2 regions of the Kosakonia sp. N21 genome follow, and region 1 is predicted to be linked to the other one. Evidence: predicted binding sites of a transcription regulator. Region 1 holds the regulator's gene; the other holds the start of a gene.
What was found. Region 1 encodes sigma-54, which starts transcription at its own class of promoters, with help from an activator protein. Its sites were predicted from a motif close to GTTGGCACANNTTTCGCTNT; they were not measured.

Region 1 (7,509 bases):
CTGCTCAAAGATTTCCGGGGATTCCGGCATATTGCGCACATCAATACTGACGGCTGCGGAAGTCTGACGGTCGGCAAGCGTGCGCGCCAAATCCGGTAATAACACGACCGGCAGGTTATCGACGCAATAAAAACCCATGTCTTCCAGGGCGCGTAACGCCACTGATTTGCCTGAACCCGAACGACCACTGACGATCATCAGGACCATGAACCATTTCTCCTCAGGACGACTGATAAAAAGGCGGCCTTTCCGTTACGCATCATCACCTTCGCCTTCTGTCTGCGTGATTATCTGATACAGATCTTCATCACTTTGCGCGCTGCGCAGGCGCCGACAAATTGTTTTATCCGCCAGACGTTTAGCGACCAGCGAGAGCGTATGCAAGTGCGTTTTGGTTTGATCTGCCGGCACCAATAGTGCAAACAGCAGATCGACGGGCTGATTATCGATAGCGTCGAAAGCAATGGGCGTTTCGAGTTGTACAAAAACGCCGACGGCGCGAAGCGTGTCTTCTTCGAGCTTACCGTGTGGAATGGCAATACCGTTACCAATACCGGTACTGCCCATTTTTTCACGGGTAAGGATGGCCTCGAAGACGACCTGCGGCGGCAGGCCTAACTGTTTTGCCGCCAGTTCACTGATGATTTCCAGAGCGCGTTTTTTGCTCTGGCAGTGAACGCCGCTACGGGTACATTCCTGGTTAAGGACATTGCTCAGTTGAAGAGCGGAATCGTTATTCATCATAATTTCACCTAAGCGACGCCAATGCAGACACCCTACCGGGTTGCGGTAGGGTGCGACGCACCAGGCGGACGCCCGGACAATTAGTGTTGTTTCAGTTTATCTTTATGTTTCGTTAGTTGCCGCGCCAGTTTATCAATTAAACCGTCGATTGCAGCATACATATCCTGCCCTTCCGCACTGGCATGAAGCTCCCCTCCATTAACATGGAGCGTTGCATCCGAAGTGTGAGTCACTTTCTCCACTTTCAACACAATATAGACCTGATTAATCCTGTCGAAATACTGTTCAAGCTTGGCGAATTTGCTATTTACAAAGTCGCGGAGAGCATCAGTGATCTCGACGTTCTGTCCTGTGATGTTAAGCTGCATAGTGTCTTCCTTATCGGTTTTGGTCAAACCAGTTGTTTGCGCTGGTTGGACGGCGGAATGGATAAAGATTCTCGATACTTCGCAACGGTACGCCGCGCCACCATAATTCCTTGATCGGAAAGCAGTGTCGTCAGCTTACTGTCGCTCAGTGGTTTCGCAGGGTTTTCTGCGGCGATTAACTTCTTCACCAGCGCGCGAATGGCCGTAGACGAGGCTTCGCCGCCGCCCTCGGTGCTTACATGGCTGGAGAAGAAATATTTAAGTTCGAAAATGCCGCGCGGACTGTGCAGGTACTTCTGGGTCGTCACACGTGAAATGGTGGACTCGTGCATTTCGACGGCCTGCGCGATATCCGCAAGGACCATCGGTTTCATAAACTCTTCGCCCTGCTCAAAGAACGCTTGCTGCTGTTCAACAATACAGCGGCTAACGCGGAGCAGGGTATCGTTACGGCTTTCCAGACTTTTGATCAGCCATTTCGCATCCTGCAGGTTGCTGCGGATAAACTGGCTGTCGGCATCGTTACGCGCTCCGGCGCACATGGAGGCGTAGTGCTGGTTGATTTGTAAACGCGGAATACTGTCAGAGTTCAGCTCTACCGCCCAACGGCCGTTGTGCTTACGCACTAACACGTCCGGGATCACGTATTCCGGTTCGCCGGTCTGAATAGACTGGCCAGGGCGCGGATCCAGCGATTGAATCAGGTTAACCGCTTCTTTCAGCACGTCTTCTTTCAGGCGCGTCATGCGCATCAGCGTGCGGAAGTCATGATTAGCCAGCAGATCAAGGTGATCGCTAATGATCAATCGCGCTTCTTCACACCACGGCGTCTCTTTCGAAAACTGCGAAAGCTGGATCAGCAAGCAGTCGCGCAGATCCCGCGCGGCTACGCCAACCGGATCGAAACGCTGGATGCGTTTAAGCACGGCTTCGACTTCGTCCAGACCCACGTCTTCATTGCCCATGCTTTCGAGGATATCTTCCAGCGATACGGTCAGATAGCCCGTGTCGTCAACAGCATCCACAATGGAGGTTGCAATCGCGCGGTCGGTATCGGAAAACGGCGTCAGTTCCACCTGCCACATCAGGTAGTCCTGCAGCGACTGGGTGGTTTCACCTTGATAAATGGGCAGTTCGTCATCAAGGTAATCATTGCTGCTGCCGGAGGGGGTTCCTGCGGTATAGATCTCGTCCCAGCTTGCATCCAGCGGCAGTTCGTCGGGCATCTCTTTTTGTTCAAGCGCGTCGACGGTATCCAGGCCTTCATTATCCTGGTCTTGTTGGGCATCCACTTCTTCGTGAAGATCGGTTTGCTCCAGCAATGGATTACTCTCCAGCGCCTGCTGAAGTTCCTGCTGAAGTTCCAACGTGGACAACTGCAACAGACGAATTGCCTGCTGCAGTTGTGGCGTCATGGCTAGCTGTTGGCTAAGCCTTAGTTGCAAACCTTGCTTCATATTCAGAGCAGTACTCTCCGACAAAAAACGTCAATAATCTCTACCCTATCAGAGTCTGAAGTCTTCCCCAAGATATACGCGCTTAACGTGTTCGTCTTCAAGGATTTGCTGCGGTGTACCGTGCGCAATTAAATGCCCCTGGCTGACGATATAAGCACGTTCGCACACCGCCAGTGTTTCGCGGACATTATGGTCGGTAATCAGCACGCCCAGCCCGCTGTCGCGCAGGTGTTCGATGATACGTTTAATATCAATGACCGAAATGGGGTCAACACCGGCAAACGGTTCATCCAGCAGAATAAATTTCGGGTTAGCCGCCAGCGCGCGGGCAATTTCCACACGACGACGTTCACCGCCGGACAGCGCTTGCCCCATACTGTCTCGCAGATGCTCAATATGGAACTCTTCCATCAACTCTTTAGCGCGATCATCACGCTGTTCAGCCGTCAGGTCATCACGAATTTGCAGCACTGCCATCAGGTTGTCATACACGCTCAGGCGACGAAAAATAGAGGCTTCCTGCGGCAAATAGCCAATGCCGCGACGCGCGCGCGCATGCAGCGGCAGCAAGCTGATATCTTCGTCATCAATAATGATGTTGCCTGCATCGCGCGGCACAATGCCCACCACCATGTAGAAAGTGGTGGTTTTCCCTGCACCGTTAGGGCCGAGAAGGCCGACGATTTCGCCAGAGTTTACCGTCAGACTGACGTCTTCAACAACGCGGCGGCCTTTATAGGCTTTGGCGAGGTTCTTTGCAGTTAATGTTGCCATAACGAATTAGTTACTCTTTTTTTGCGCCGGAGCCGGGGTTTTGCTGTTGCTCTTGTCCTGCAACTGCGATGGCACCAGCACGGTGGTCACGCGTTTACCTTTGTCGCTGAATGCCTGCATTTTCTGCTCTTTCACCAGGTAGGTGATTTTGTCACCCTTGATATTGCTGTCCAGCTGTTCAAGGTAGGCATTGCCGGTCAGCACAACGAAGTCGTTCGCCAGTTCGTAATGCATCTGCGATGCGTGGCCTTTCACCGGTTTGCCGTTATCCTGCATTTGGTAGAAGGTGGCCGGATTACCGTAACCGTCGATGATCTCTTTCCCTTGCTCACCGCCCGGACGCGTGACAACGACTTTGTCGGCATTAATTTTGATGGTGCCTTGTGTGACCACCACGTTGCCTGTGAAAGTCACAATATTGCCCTGCATATCTAATGATTGCTGGTCTGAATCGATGTGAATGGGCTGTTCAGTATCACCGGTGACGGCAAGCGCCGGAAGCGCAGCGGCTAAAAGTGTACTGGCCAGGATAAGATTAAGGCTGAGTTTGTTTGTTTTGAATTTCATAGAAGCTTCTAACCTTTTCAATCAGCTCGGCGTTTTTGCTGCGTAAATTGCCGCGCATTTTCAGGCCGGTGGAATTAAATGTTGTACCGTACAACGTGACCTGATCATCGGAGGTAACATCCTGCGTCACCAGGTTGATCTGGGCGTTATCCGTGGTGATTTTTCGTAACTGGGCATCTGCTGTCAGGGCATTAACCTCAACATGTCCATAAAGATAAAGCATTCTGTCATCGGTCAGCTTCGCTTTATCCGCCTTAATTGACCAGGTCGGAATCTTGTCCTTATCGAAGGTTGTCAGCAGTGGTTGTGCGAACCAGCTCACGCCGTCGGCGGAGAAATATTCAACGTTTTGCGCCACCAGGCGATAGTTCAGCGCCCCTTCCGGGCTGTAGACCAGGGAGTCGGTATGCTGGCTCTTATAAGTTGGATCTGTGCTGCTGGTCGTAATTTGTTCTGGGGCATCCTGAGTGGTCAGGTTGATGCCAATCAGCACCAGGGCGGCCAGCGACAGCAGAATGATGACCCAACGTCTGGTTTTACTCATATTGATTGCCCTTTGGCCTCGTCCAGCTTGCCCTGAGCCAGCAACAATAAATCGCAGACTTCACGAACCGCGCCGCGTCCTCCGTTGATACGGGTGACATAATCTGCGCGCGGAATCAGTAGCGGATGTGCATCCGCGACGGCAACGCTTAAACCTATTTCCGCCATCACGGGCCAGTCGATCAAATCATCACCTACATAAGCAACTTGATCTGCAGTCAGATCCAGCTTCGCCAGTAATTCTCTGTAAGCCAAAAGTTTATCAGACTGTCCCTGATACAGATGCGCGATACCCAGCGTTTCGCAACGATCTTCCACCAGTTTAGCTTTTCGCCCGGTAATGATGGCAATCTCAATGCCAGACGTGAGCGCACTGCGGATCCCATAACCATCACGAACATTGAACGCTTTTAACTCTTCCCCGTTGTTGCCCATATAGATGAGCCCATCGGATAACACACCGTCGACATCCAGGATTAACAGACGGATCTTCCCGGCTTTTGCCATGACTTGCGCGCTTACCGGCCCATAGCAGGTGGCAAGCGATGCGCCAGCATTACTCATTCTTATGTCCTTCTTTACACTACGCCTGCGCGCAGCAGATCATGCATATGTAACACACCCAGCAACTGGTCGCCATCGGCAACCATGACGGAAGTGATATGCCGGGATTGCATCAGGTTAAGCGCGTCGACGGCCAGCGTATTCGGACGCACGCGAACGCCGCCTGGCGTCATCACTTCCGCAATGCCCATGCTGCGGACATCACCGCCCATATCGAACACGCGGCGCAAGTCGCCATCGGTGAAGATCCCTTCGATCTTCATCAGGTCATCGCAGATAACCGTCATGCCTAAATTTTTGCGCGTAATCTCCAGCAGAGCATCGCGCAGGCTGGCCTTTTTGCTGACGTGCGGGATCTCATCACCCGTGTGCATAATATCGTTAACTCGCAGCAGCAGCTTGCGACCCAGTGCGCCGCCAGGGTGCGACAGGGCGAAATCCTCGGCGGTGAAACCACGTGCTTTCAGTAACGCCACCGCTAACGCGTCGCCCATGACCAGCGCCGCTGTGGTGCTGGATGTTGGTGCCAGACCGAGCGGGCAGGCCTCTTTCGGTACTCTGACGCAGAGATGAATGTCCGCCGCGCGCGCCATGCTGCTTTCTGGTCGGCTGGTCATGCAGATCAACGACACTTTTAACCGTTTCAATACCGGGATCAGGGCGAGGATCTCATTGGACTCGCCGGAGTTAGACAGCGCAATCACGATATCTTGCGGACTGACCATCCCCAAATCGCCATGAGCGGCTTCGCCGGGATGCACAAAGAAAGAAGAGGTGCCGGTACTGGCAAACGTAGCGGCCATTTTCCGGCCAATATGCCCGGATTTGCCCATGCCCATAACCACCACTTTGCCCGCGCAATAGAACATTTTTTCGCACGCTTGCGCAAAGTCCTCATTGATGTACTGATCCAGTTCAGCGAGGCCTTCACGTTCAATCTCCAGGACCTCTTTTCCTGCCTGTTGAAAGTCAAAACCCGGCTGCAAATCTATCTGCGACATAATGCGTATCCGATTATCCAGTTAAAAGCGGCGACAGCCAGTAAAGCAGCGCCAGCCATACGATAAACCCGCTCAGCAATAGCGCGCCAATGCTCCGGGTGATTTGCTTATGCTTCCAGCAAATGAGAGCAAAAATGGCGCTGACCAGCAACATCACGCCGTAATCACGTGTGAAAGCCATCGGGTTAAAGGCACCGGGCGCAATCATCGCCGGCAAGCCCAGTACGATGGCAATGTTAAAAATGTTTGAGCCAATAATATTGCCAATGGCGATATCGTCTTCGCCTTTGCGCGCGCCCGCAATCGCGGTCGCCAGTTCAGGGAGGCCGGTGCCGATCGCAATGACCGTCAGGCCAATGGTCAGTTCGCTCATCGCGAAATAGTTCGCCACGACGGTTGCGTTATCCACCACCATACGGGTTGCCATCGGCATAATGATCAACGCCACCCCAAGCCACAGGCATGCCACCGAGAGACTTCCTTCACGCGGCAGTTCAGCCAACTGTTCCCGGGTCAGGCTGTCGTTACCTTGTCGCTCGGCAAGGCGGGCAATTTTAACAATGAACACCAGCCATAGCACGGCTAATAACAGTAAAATAATGCCGTCAACGCGCGTGATCTGACCATCATACAGCACGACGCCCGCCAGCAGGCTGGCGACAAGGGTGAACGGTAATTCGCGACGCAGGATATCGGAGTGCACGGTAAAAGGGTGGAGCAGGGCGGCAACACCCAGGATCAGCAAAATATTGGTGATGTTAGAACCGATGGCTGTACCAATCGCCAGATCCAACTGGCCATGCAGAGAGGCTGCGACAGCGGTAATGATCTCCGGCAGCGAGGTGCCAATGCTGACCACCGTCATACCAATAATCAGGGGAGGTACGCCGAGTGTCCGGCAGAGAATAGAGGCAGCAAAAACCAGACGATCAGCGCTGTAGACCACCAAAAGCAAACCAATTATCAATAGCGCTGTCGCTAAGAGCATCTAACGTCCTTTCTTCAGGTATAATCCGCCGGTTCGCAGGCTGCCATGCCGGAGGAGACCGGGTGTTCCGCGTAGCGTAATGATTCCTAATTTTGACTTTATGCGGCTCAAAAGTAAAACAAATGCCAGCTTTCGCTAACCCCAGCAGGTAATATTCTGTAAAAATGTTGGGTTCGTGATGTTATCCAGCGTCATGCTTATACCCGATAAGGCTTATAAGGAAGAGTCAATGAGCCAGAATATGGCGAATTTGGTCGATGTTCGTGGCGTCAGCTTCTCCCGTGGCAGTCGCCCTATCTTCGACAACATTTCACTGACGGTGCCGCGCGGCAAAATCACCGCCATTATGGGGCCGTCCGGCATCGGCAAAACAACATTGTTACGCCTTATCGGTGGGCAGATCCCTCCGGATAGTGGCGAAATCTTGTTTGATGGCGAAAACGTGCCGGGGATGACCCGTTCGCGTCTGTTCACCGTGCGTAAAAGAATGAGCATGCTGTTTC
Region 2 (7,509 bases), on a different contig from region 1:
AAGGCGACGCCAAACCCGGCCCAGGTCACGCGTGACGTGGCAAGGAAGCGCAAACGCGCCATGCTGTTTTCAAACAGCGCAATCACCAGCACGCCCACAATCAATTTCGCCAGCGCCACCACCACCGCCAGCAACAAACCTGCGGTGCTGAAATCGCTCATCTGCCCCCAGGGCAGAAAGACGCCGACAAACATTTGCAGCACCACCAGTTGTTTCAGGCTGATGCCCCACTTCAGCACGGCAAAACCGCTGCCGCTGTATTCCGACAACGGCCCTTCCTGCAACTCCTGCTCCGCTTCCGCAAGGTCAAAAGGCAGCTTGCCCATCTCGATAAAGGTGGCGAAAGCGCAGGCGCACAGCGCCAGCAACAGCGGAAGAGTGTGATGCAGCGGCCAGTGGTAAACGGTAAACGTGATATTGCTGATATGCGTTGATCCGGCCACCAGCGCCGCAACCCACAGCCCGAGCAGCAGGATCGGCTCCACCAGCACGCCAAGCATCGCTTCACGGCTGGCGCCCAGCCCGGTAAACGGACTGCCGGTATCCAGCCCGGCGATAGCGAAAAAGAAGCGGGCAATGGCGAAGAGGTAAATCAACGTGATCAAATCCCCCAGCGCCGGCAGCGGAGACGCAATCGTCACCACCGGCAGCGCCGTGGCGATGGTCAGCATGACGCCGGTCATCACAAACGGCGTCAGGCGAAACACCCAGCCGGAGGCGGCCGGGGCGATGCTCTGCCGACCGAGTAATTTGAACAGGTCGCGGTACTCTTGCAGTACCCCCGGTCCGCGGCGGTTGTGCAACCGTGCGCGCGCCACACGACTGATGCCGGAAAGCAGCGGCGCAAACGCAAACAGCACCAGCGCCTGCAGTAAAGCAAACAGAAAACTCATCATCAGGCTCCTCGCGAAATCACCACCACCACCAGCACCGCCAGCTCGATCAGCGCCAGACGACGGAACAGCAGCGGCGCGGCATCGGCACGCCAGCCAGGAATGGGCAGCGTCGGCTCCAGCCATTTACGCAACTTCAGCACCGGGGCAAACGCCGCTTTAACCGGCATAGCAAAACCGTGCGCCGTCACCACCATCGACGCTTCGTGATCGTAACCGCAGACCCATGCCGTTCCCCGGCTGCGCGCTGGCAGGCGATCGCCTTTGAACACCATCAGCAGCAGCAGCGGCAATAACGGTGTGGCGATCAACAGCAGCGCTATCATCGGCGGCGACACCAGCGTATTCGCGGTTTGCAGCGGTAAAGGCACCGCCGCGAACAGGCGCGGCAACAGCCAGGGCGCAGCAACACCGCCCGCCACGCAGCACAACGCCAGGGCAGCGACACAGGTCGTCATCAGCCACGGAACAGGGTGCGGGTTTTCCGCTTGTGGCGTACGCGGCGCGCCAAGGAAGGTCACACCGTAGACTTTCGCCATACACATCACCGCCAGCGCGCCGGTGATCGCCAGACCGACGGCCAGCAGCGGCCCGAGCAGTTGCAGGGAAAACGCGCCGCTGGCGCTTAAACGGAAGAAGGATTGATAAATCACCCACTCACCGGCAAAACCGTTGAGCGGCGGCAGTGCCGCCATTGCCATCAGCCCCACCAGCATTGCCAGCGAGATAACCGGCATGCGCTTACCGATGCCGCCCAGTTTTTCAATGTCGCGGTAGCCAGTGCCAAACCACAGCGCGCCCGCGCCCAGGAACAACGTGCTTTTAAACAGGCTGTGGTTGAACAGATGGTACAAACCGCCCGTAAGTCCCAGCGCAATCAGCGCCGGTTGCCGTAACGCCAGGCCGGTGACGCCTGCGCCAAGGCCGAGCAGGATAATGCCGATGTTCTCCAGCGTGTGGTACGCCAGCAGGCGCTGGATGTTGTGCTCCATCAGCGCATACAGCCCACCAACAAAAGCCGTGACCATGCCAAGCACCAGCAGCAGTACGCCCCACCAGAGCGGTGGCTGGCCGCCAAGCAGCGACAGGCTGAGGATGCCGAACAGACCAATTTTCATCACCACGGTGGAAAACAGCGTAGCAGCCGGGGCTGGCGCATTGGCGTGCGCCTGCGGCACCCAGGCGTGCAGTGGAATGATCCCCGCCAGCAGGCCAAAACCTATCACCCCCAGCAGCCAGATATCGCTGCCCGGCGTTTGCGCGCTCAGTTGTAGCAAACTCAGCGTGTGATAGCGTTGCCATAACAACCAGCAGGCTATCGCCAGCAGTACCGTGCCCAGGCGTCCCATGGCGAACCACAGTTTGCCGGACTCACTGCATCCGGTGAGAAACACCGCGCTGAGCGCCATGATCTCCGCCATCACCACCAGCGCGCCGAAATTCGCCGCACTCACTGCGCACAGCGCGGCAGCCATCAGCAAATTGATCAGCAGACCGTTGGCTTTTACCGCATCGTGGCGATGCCACTGGATGTTATAGAGACTGGTGAAACCGCCGCACACACCCAGCGTAATCAGCCAGACCGCACTTAACGGCGTGACCAGCACCTGATACTGGATAAGGGGGATCGTTCCACTGACAGATTGCGCACCCAGCAGCGCCATCCCACCGGCCGCCGCCGCCATCACGCACCCCACCGTGCCGCCAAGCCCGGCAAGCAAGCCGCTGAGCGCTTTTGCGGGTGTAAACAGATACGCCAGCGCCGCCGCGCACACCAGCACCGCGATGGCGTCGCTTAACAAAGAGAGGATCGTCATTTCGCACTCCGGTTTTGCGCCTGAAACAGCGATAAATCGCCGTAGTCAGTGTTAAGGGTAAGTTCGCGTTTGCGTCGACTGGCGCGGGCGAGATCGCGGTTATTCACCAGGTGCAGCGCCTTGGTCGGACACATGCGTACGCAGGCCGGACCTTGCTCATCGAAATGGCAGAGATCGCACTTCACGGCGATAGCCCGCACGCCCGGCACCCAATCCAGCAGCGTGCTGACGCGTGCCGGTGCAGGCGGTGCTGCGGGCGCTTTTGGCGAGTTGACGTTGGCGGGAATATCCAGCGGGCGGCTACCGGAAAACTCGATAGCGCCAAACGGACAGGCAATCGCGCACAGCTTGCAGCTCACACACAGGCTTTCATTAAGCTGCACCGCGCCATCCACCCGGTTAATCGCATTGACCGGGCAAACGCCCGCACAGGGCGCATCTTCGCAGTGGTGGCACTGCTGCGGCGCAGATTCATTTTCGTTACGCATCACACGCAGTCGCGGCATCGCCTGCAACCCCTGCGCGCGGTGCGTCTCGGCGCAGGCGGCTTCGCAGGTATGGCAACCAATACACAGCGAAGCGTCGGCAATTACAAAACGGTTCACCAGCACATCCTCAGGTGATTCACCCTCGTTACGGGCGGTCATTTATGACGAAACGTGTCGCTCAAGGTGTCACTTTCGACACTTGTCGACACCCAAACTCAGGCCAGTGCAGGCGCGTGCGCGTTGCGGGCAATCGCCGTGAGCGTCACCGGCGAGTCCGTCTCCATGGCGGCATAGAGGTTGTTGTAAACGTCGGCGATAGCGTCCAGGTAGTGGTTCAGCACTTTTTCGCGATCGCGGTTGTTGATAACACCATCAATCAGGCCATCGCTGCTGAGCTGCGCCTGAGCAATCACGCGCGGCTCACCGCCGTCTTTACCGGCAATGGCGTACTCAATGGTGTGACCGTTAAATCCCCCGACAAGGGTGACAGAGAGTGTGAAGTGTTCGAACAGCACAAAGCTGAGTTGCTGTTCCGGCGCACAGCCGATGGCATGGTGCAATCGCGCTTTTGACAGGGTAATCCCCTGAACCAGCGTATTGCAGTAATGGCGCCACTCTTCCTGCAAGCGGTGATGCCGCCCGGCAATGAAGTCCGCCTTTTCGCTAATTTCCCAAATCGTCATGTCAGCTTACCCGGTTAATTGAAACAACGGCGGTAAAGCATCATCCATGCCAAATTTTAACTTTATGATTTTTAATGAAATTAAAGCAAAACCTTCGCCATTTCGACGTGTCATTTCGTCATGTTCGACATCGTCACCGTGACTTTAACCACGCTGGCACTCTTATTGCATTAACGCGGCAAAGTCCTAAGGAGGCGTTATGCACGAAATCACATTGTGTCAGCGAGCGCTGGAAGTGATTGAACAACAGGCGCGGGCAAACGGCGCGCGTCGGGTGACCGGCGTGTGGTTAAAAGTCGGCGCATTTTCCTGCGTCGAAACCGAGGCTTTAACGTTTTGTTTTGATCTGGTGTGCCGTGGCAGCCTGGCGGAAGGTTGTACACTGCATATCGAAGAACAACAGGCGGAGTGCTGGTGTGAGTCATGCCAGCAATATGTGACGTTGCTAACCCAGCGCGTGCGCCGCTGTCCACAATGCCACAGCGACCAACTGCACATCGTCGCCGACGACGGAATGCACATTCAGCGACTGGAAATTGAGGAGTAAACAATGTGTACAACATGTGGTTGTCAGGACGGTAACCTTTATATAGAGGGTGACGAACATAACCCGCATTCCGCATTTCGCGGTGCGCCGTTCGCCCCGGCCGATCGTCCGGCGCTGAAAATTACCGGCGTCAAAACCCGCGAATTTAACCCAACCGAGCTGGATAACGGTGACCTGCACTACGGTCATGGCGAAGCCGGCACCCATGCGCCAGGCATGAGCCAGAAACGCATGCTGGAAGTGGAAATCGATGTACTGGATAAAAACAACCGCATCGCCGCCCGCAACCGCGCCCGTTTCGCCGCGCAACAGCAACTGGTGCTGAACCTTGTCTCCAGTCCCGGATCCGGTAAAACCACCCTGCTGACGGAAACCCTCGAACGCCTGAAAACCCGCGTGCCGTGCGCGGTGATCGAAGGGGATCAGCAAACGGTGAACGACGCCGCGCGCATCCGCGCGACCGGCACCCCCGCCATTCAGGTGAACACCGGCAAAGGCTGCCATCTTGATGCGCAAATGATTGCCGACGCCGCGCCGCGTCTGCCGCTCGCCCGGCAGGGCATTCTGTTTATCGAAAACGTCGGCAACCTGGTGTGCCCGGCCAGTTTCGATCTGGGTGAGCGCCATAAAGTGGCGGTACTGTCGGTTACCGAAGGGGAAGACAAGCCGCTGAAATACCCGCATATGTTTGCTGCCGCATCGCTGATGCTGCTGAACAAAGTCGACCTGTTGCCGTACCTCAATTTTGATGTCGACAAATGCATCGCTTACGCCCGCGAAGTCAATCCGGATATTGAAATCATCCTTATTTCCGCCACGCACGGCGAAGGCATGGATCGCTGGATCGACTGGCTGGAGACGCAACGATGTGCATAGGCGTGCCGGGGCAAATTACGGCCATTAACGGCCTGCAAGCTAAAGTGGACGTCTGCGGCATTCAGCGCGATGTGGATCTTACGCTTGTGGGCAGCGAGGATGAAAACGGGCAGCCGCGACTCGGGCAGTGGGTGCTGGTGCATGTGGGTTTCGCCATGAGCATGATTAACGAAGAAGAAGCCCGGGATACGCTGGCGGCGCTGCAAAATATGTTCGAGGTTGAACCGGATGTCGGCGCCCTGCTGTTTGGTGAGGAGAAGTAATGCGATTTGTCGATGAATACCGCGCCCCGGAGCAGGTGATGCAGCTTATCGCCCATCTGCGCGAACGGGCGGCGCATCTCTCTTATACGGCGGCGCGCCCGCTGCGCATTATGGAAGTGTGCGGCGGCCATACCCACGCGATTTTCAAGTTTGGCCTCGACCAGTTACTGCCGGAGAATATCGAATTTATTCACGGTCCAGGCTGCCCGGTTTGCGTCCTGCCAATGGGGCGCATTGATACCTGCGTTGAGATAGCCAGCCACCCGGAAGTGATCTTCTGCACTTTTGGCGACGCTATCCGCGTGCCGGGGAAAAACGGCTCGCTGTTGCAGGCGAAAGCCCGTGGCGCAGATGTACGCATTGTCTACTCGCCGATGGATGCGCTGGCGCTGGCGCAGAACAATCCGCAGCGCAAAGTGGTGTTCTTCGGGCTGGGGTTCGAAACCACCATGCCTGCCACCGCCATTACGCTCCAGCAGGCGAAAGCCCGCAATGTGGACAATTTTTACTTCTTCTGCCAGCACATCACGCTGATCCCCACGCTACGCAGCCTGCTGGAGCAGCCGGATAACGGCATCGACGCGTTCCTTGCCCCCGGCCACGTCAGCATGGTGATCGGCACCGACGCCTATACGTTTATTGCCGATGACTTCCAGCGCCCGTTAGTGGTGGCAGGGTTTGAACCGCTTGACCTGCTGCAAGGCGTGATCATGCTGGTTGAACAGAAAATCGCCGCCGCCAGCCGGGTGGAAAACCAGTACCGCCGGGTGGTGCCGGATGCCGGGAATCACCTGGCTCAGGCCGCCATCGCGGATGTGTTTGCCGTCAATGGCAACAGCGAATGGCGCGGTCTGGGGATCATTGGCGAGTCGGGCGTGCACCTGACGGCGGAGTATCAACGTTTCGATGCCGAAGCGCATTTTCGCCCGGCAGTGCAGCAGGTGTACGACGATCCGCGCGCCCGCTGCGGCGATGTGCTGACCGGCCGATGCAAACCGCATCAGTGCCCGTTGTTTGGCAACACCTGCAACCCACAAAGCGCCTTTGGCGCGCTGATGGTCTCTTCGGAGGGCGCGTGCGCCGCCTGGTATCAATACCGTGCTCAGGAGTGTGAAGCATGAAGGAAGTTCAACTGGCCCACGGTAGCGGCGGTCAGGCGATGCAGCAGTTAATCAGCCAGCTGTTTCTGGAAGCCTTCGCCAACCCGTGGCTGGCGGAGCAGGAAGATCAGGCGCGGCTGGACCTGGCAGCGCTGGCAGCCGGCGGCGACAGACTGGCCTTCTCCACCGACAGCTATGTGATTGACCCGCTGTTTTTCCCCGGCGGCAACATTGGCAAACTGGCGGTCTGCGGCACGGCCAATGATATTGCCGTCAGCGGCGCGACACCGCGCTACCTCTCCTGCGGTTTTATTCTCGAAGAAGGCCTGCCGATGGAGACGCTGAGAAGCGTGGTTGACAGCATGGCGGCCACCGCCCGTAGCGCAGACATCGCGATTGTCACCGGCGACACCAAAGTGGTGCAGCGCGGCGCGGCAGACAAAGTGTTTATCAACACGGCGGGCATTGGCGCTATTCCCACCACGATCCGCTGGGCAGCGCAGTCACTGCAACCGGGTGACGTGTTACTGGCCAGTGGCACGCTGGGGGATCACGGTGCCACCATTCTCAACCTGCGTGAAGGGCTGGGGCTGGATGGCGAACTGATCAGCGACTGTGCGGTGCTGACCCCCTTGATTGCCACCCTGCGCGATATTCCCGGCGTTAAAGCCCTGCGCGATGCCACACGCGGCGGCGTGAACGCGGTCGCGCATGAGTTTGCCGCCTCGTGCGGTTATGGCATTGAACTGAATGAACGGGATTTACCGGTAAAACCGGCGGTGCGCGGCGTGTGCGAACTGCTGGGGCTGGATGCACTCAACTTTGCCAACGAAGGCAAACTG

Region 2: a site for sigma-54 is predicted at 4,034-4,053, ahead of hypA (hydrogenase maturation nickel metallochaperone HypA). Genes of this name have one in related genera too.

Annotation. Positions count from the first base shown of each region.
Region 1 covers NZ_JBOBHR010000011.1:57,687-65,195, forward strand. The annotation lists gene rapZ (RNase adapter RapZ) at 1-207, opposite strand, end outside; gene ptsN (PTS IIA-like nitrogen regulatory protein PtsN) at 253-744, opposite strand; gene hpf (ribosome hibernation promoting factor) at 825-1,112, opposite strand; gene rpoN (RNA polymerase factor sigma-54) at 1,136-2,569, opposite strand; gene lptB (LPS export ABC transporter ATP-binding protein) at 2,618-3,343, opposite strand; gene lptA (lipopolysaccharide ABC transporter substrate-binding protein LptA) at 3,350-3,910, opposite strand; gene lptC (LPS export ABC transporter periplasmic protein LptC) at 3,879-4,454, opposite strand; gene kdsC (3-deoxy-manno-octulosonate-8-phosphatase KdsC) at 4,451-5,017, opposite strand; gene kdsD (arabinose-5-phosphate isomerase KdsD) at 5,032-6,018, opposite strand; gene ACQ3G7_RS21510 (calcium/sodium antiporter) at 6,032-7,006, opposite strand; gene mlaF (phospholipid ABC transporter ATP-binding protein MlaF) at 7,236-7,509, shown strand, end outside.
Region 2 covers NZ_JBOBHR010000006.1:195,408-202,916, reverse strand. The annotation lists gene ACQ3G7_RS16155 (respiratory chain complex I subunit 1 family protein) at 1-893, opposite strand, end outside; gene hycC (formate hydrogenlyase subunit 3) at 896-2,710, opposite strand; gene ACQ3G7_RS16145 (4Fe-4S dicluster domain-containing protein) at 2,707-3,315, opposite strand; gene hycA (formate hydrogenlyase regulator HycA) at 3,414-3,881, opposite strand; gene hypA (hydrogenase maturation nickel metallochaperone HypA) at 4,081-4,428, shown strand; gene hypB (hydrogenase nickel incorporation protein HypB) at 4,432-5,304, shown strand; gene ACQ3G7_RS16125 (HypC/HybG/HupF family hydrogenase formation chaperone) at 5,295-5,567, shown strand; gene hypD (hydrogenase formation protein HypD) at 5,567-6,688, shown strand; gene hypE (hydrogenase expression/formation protein HypE) at 6,685-7,509, shown strand, end outside.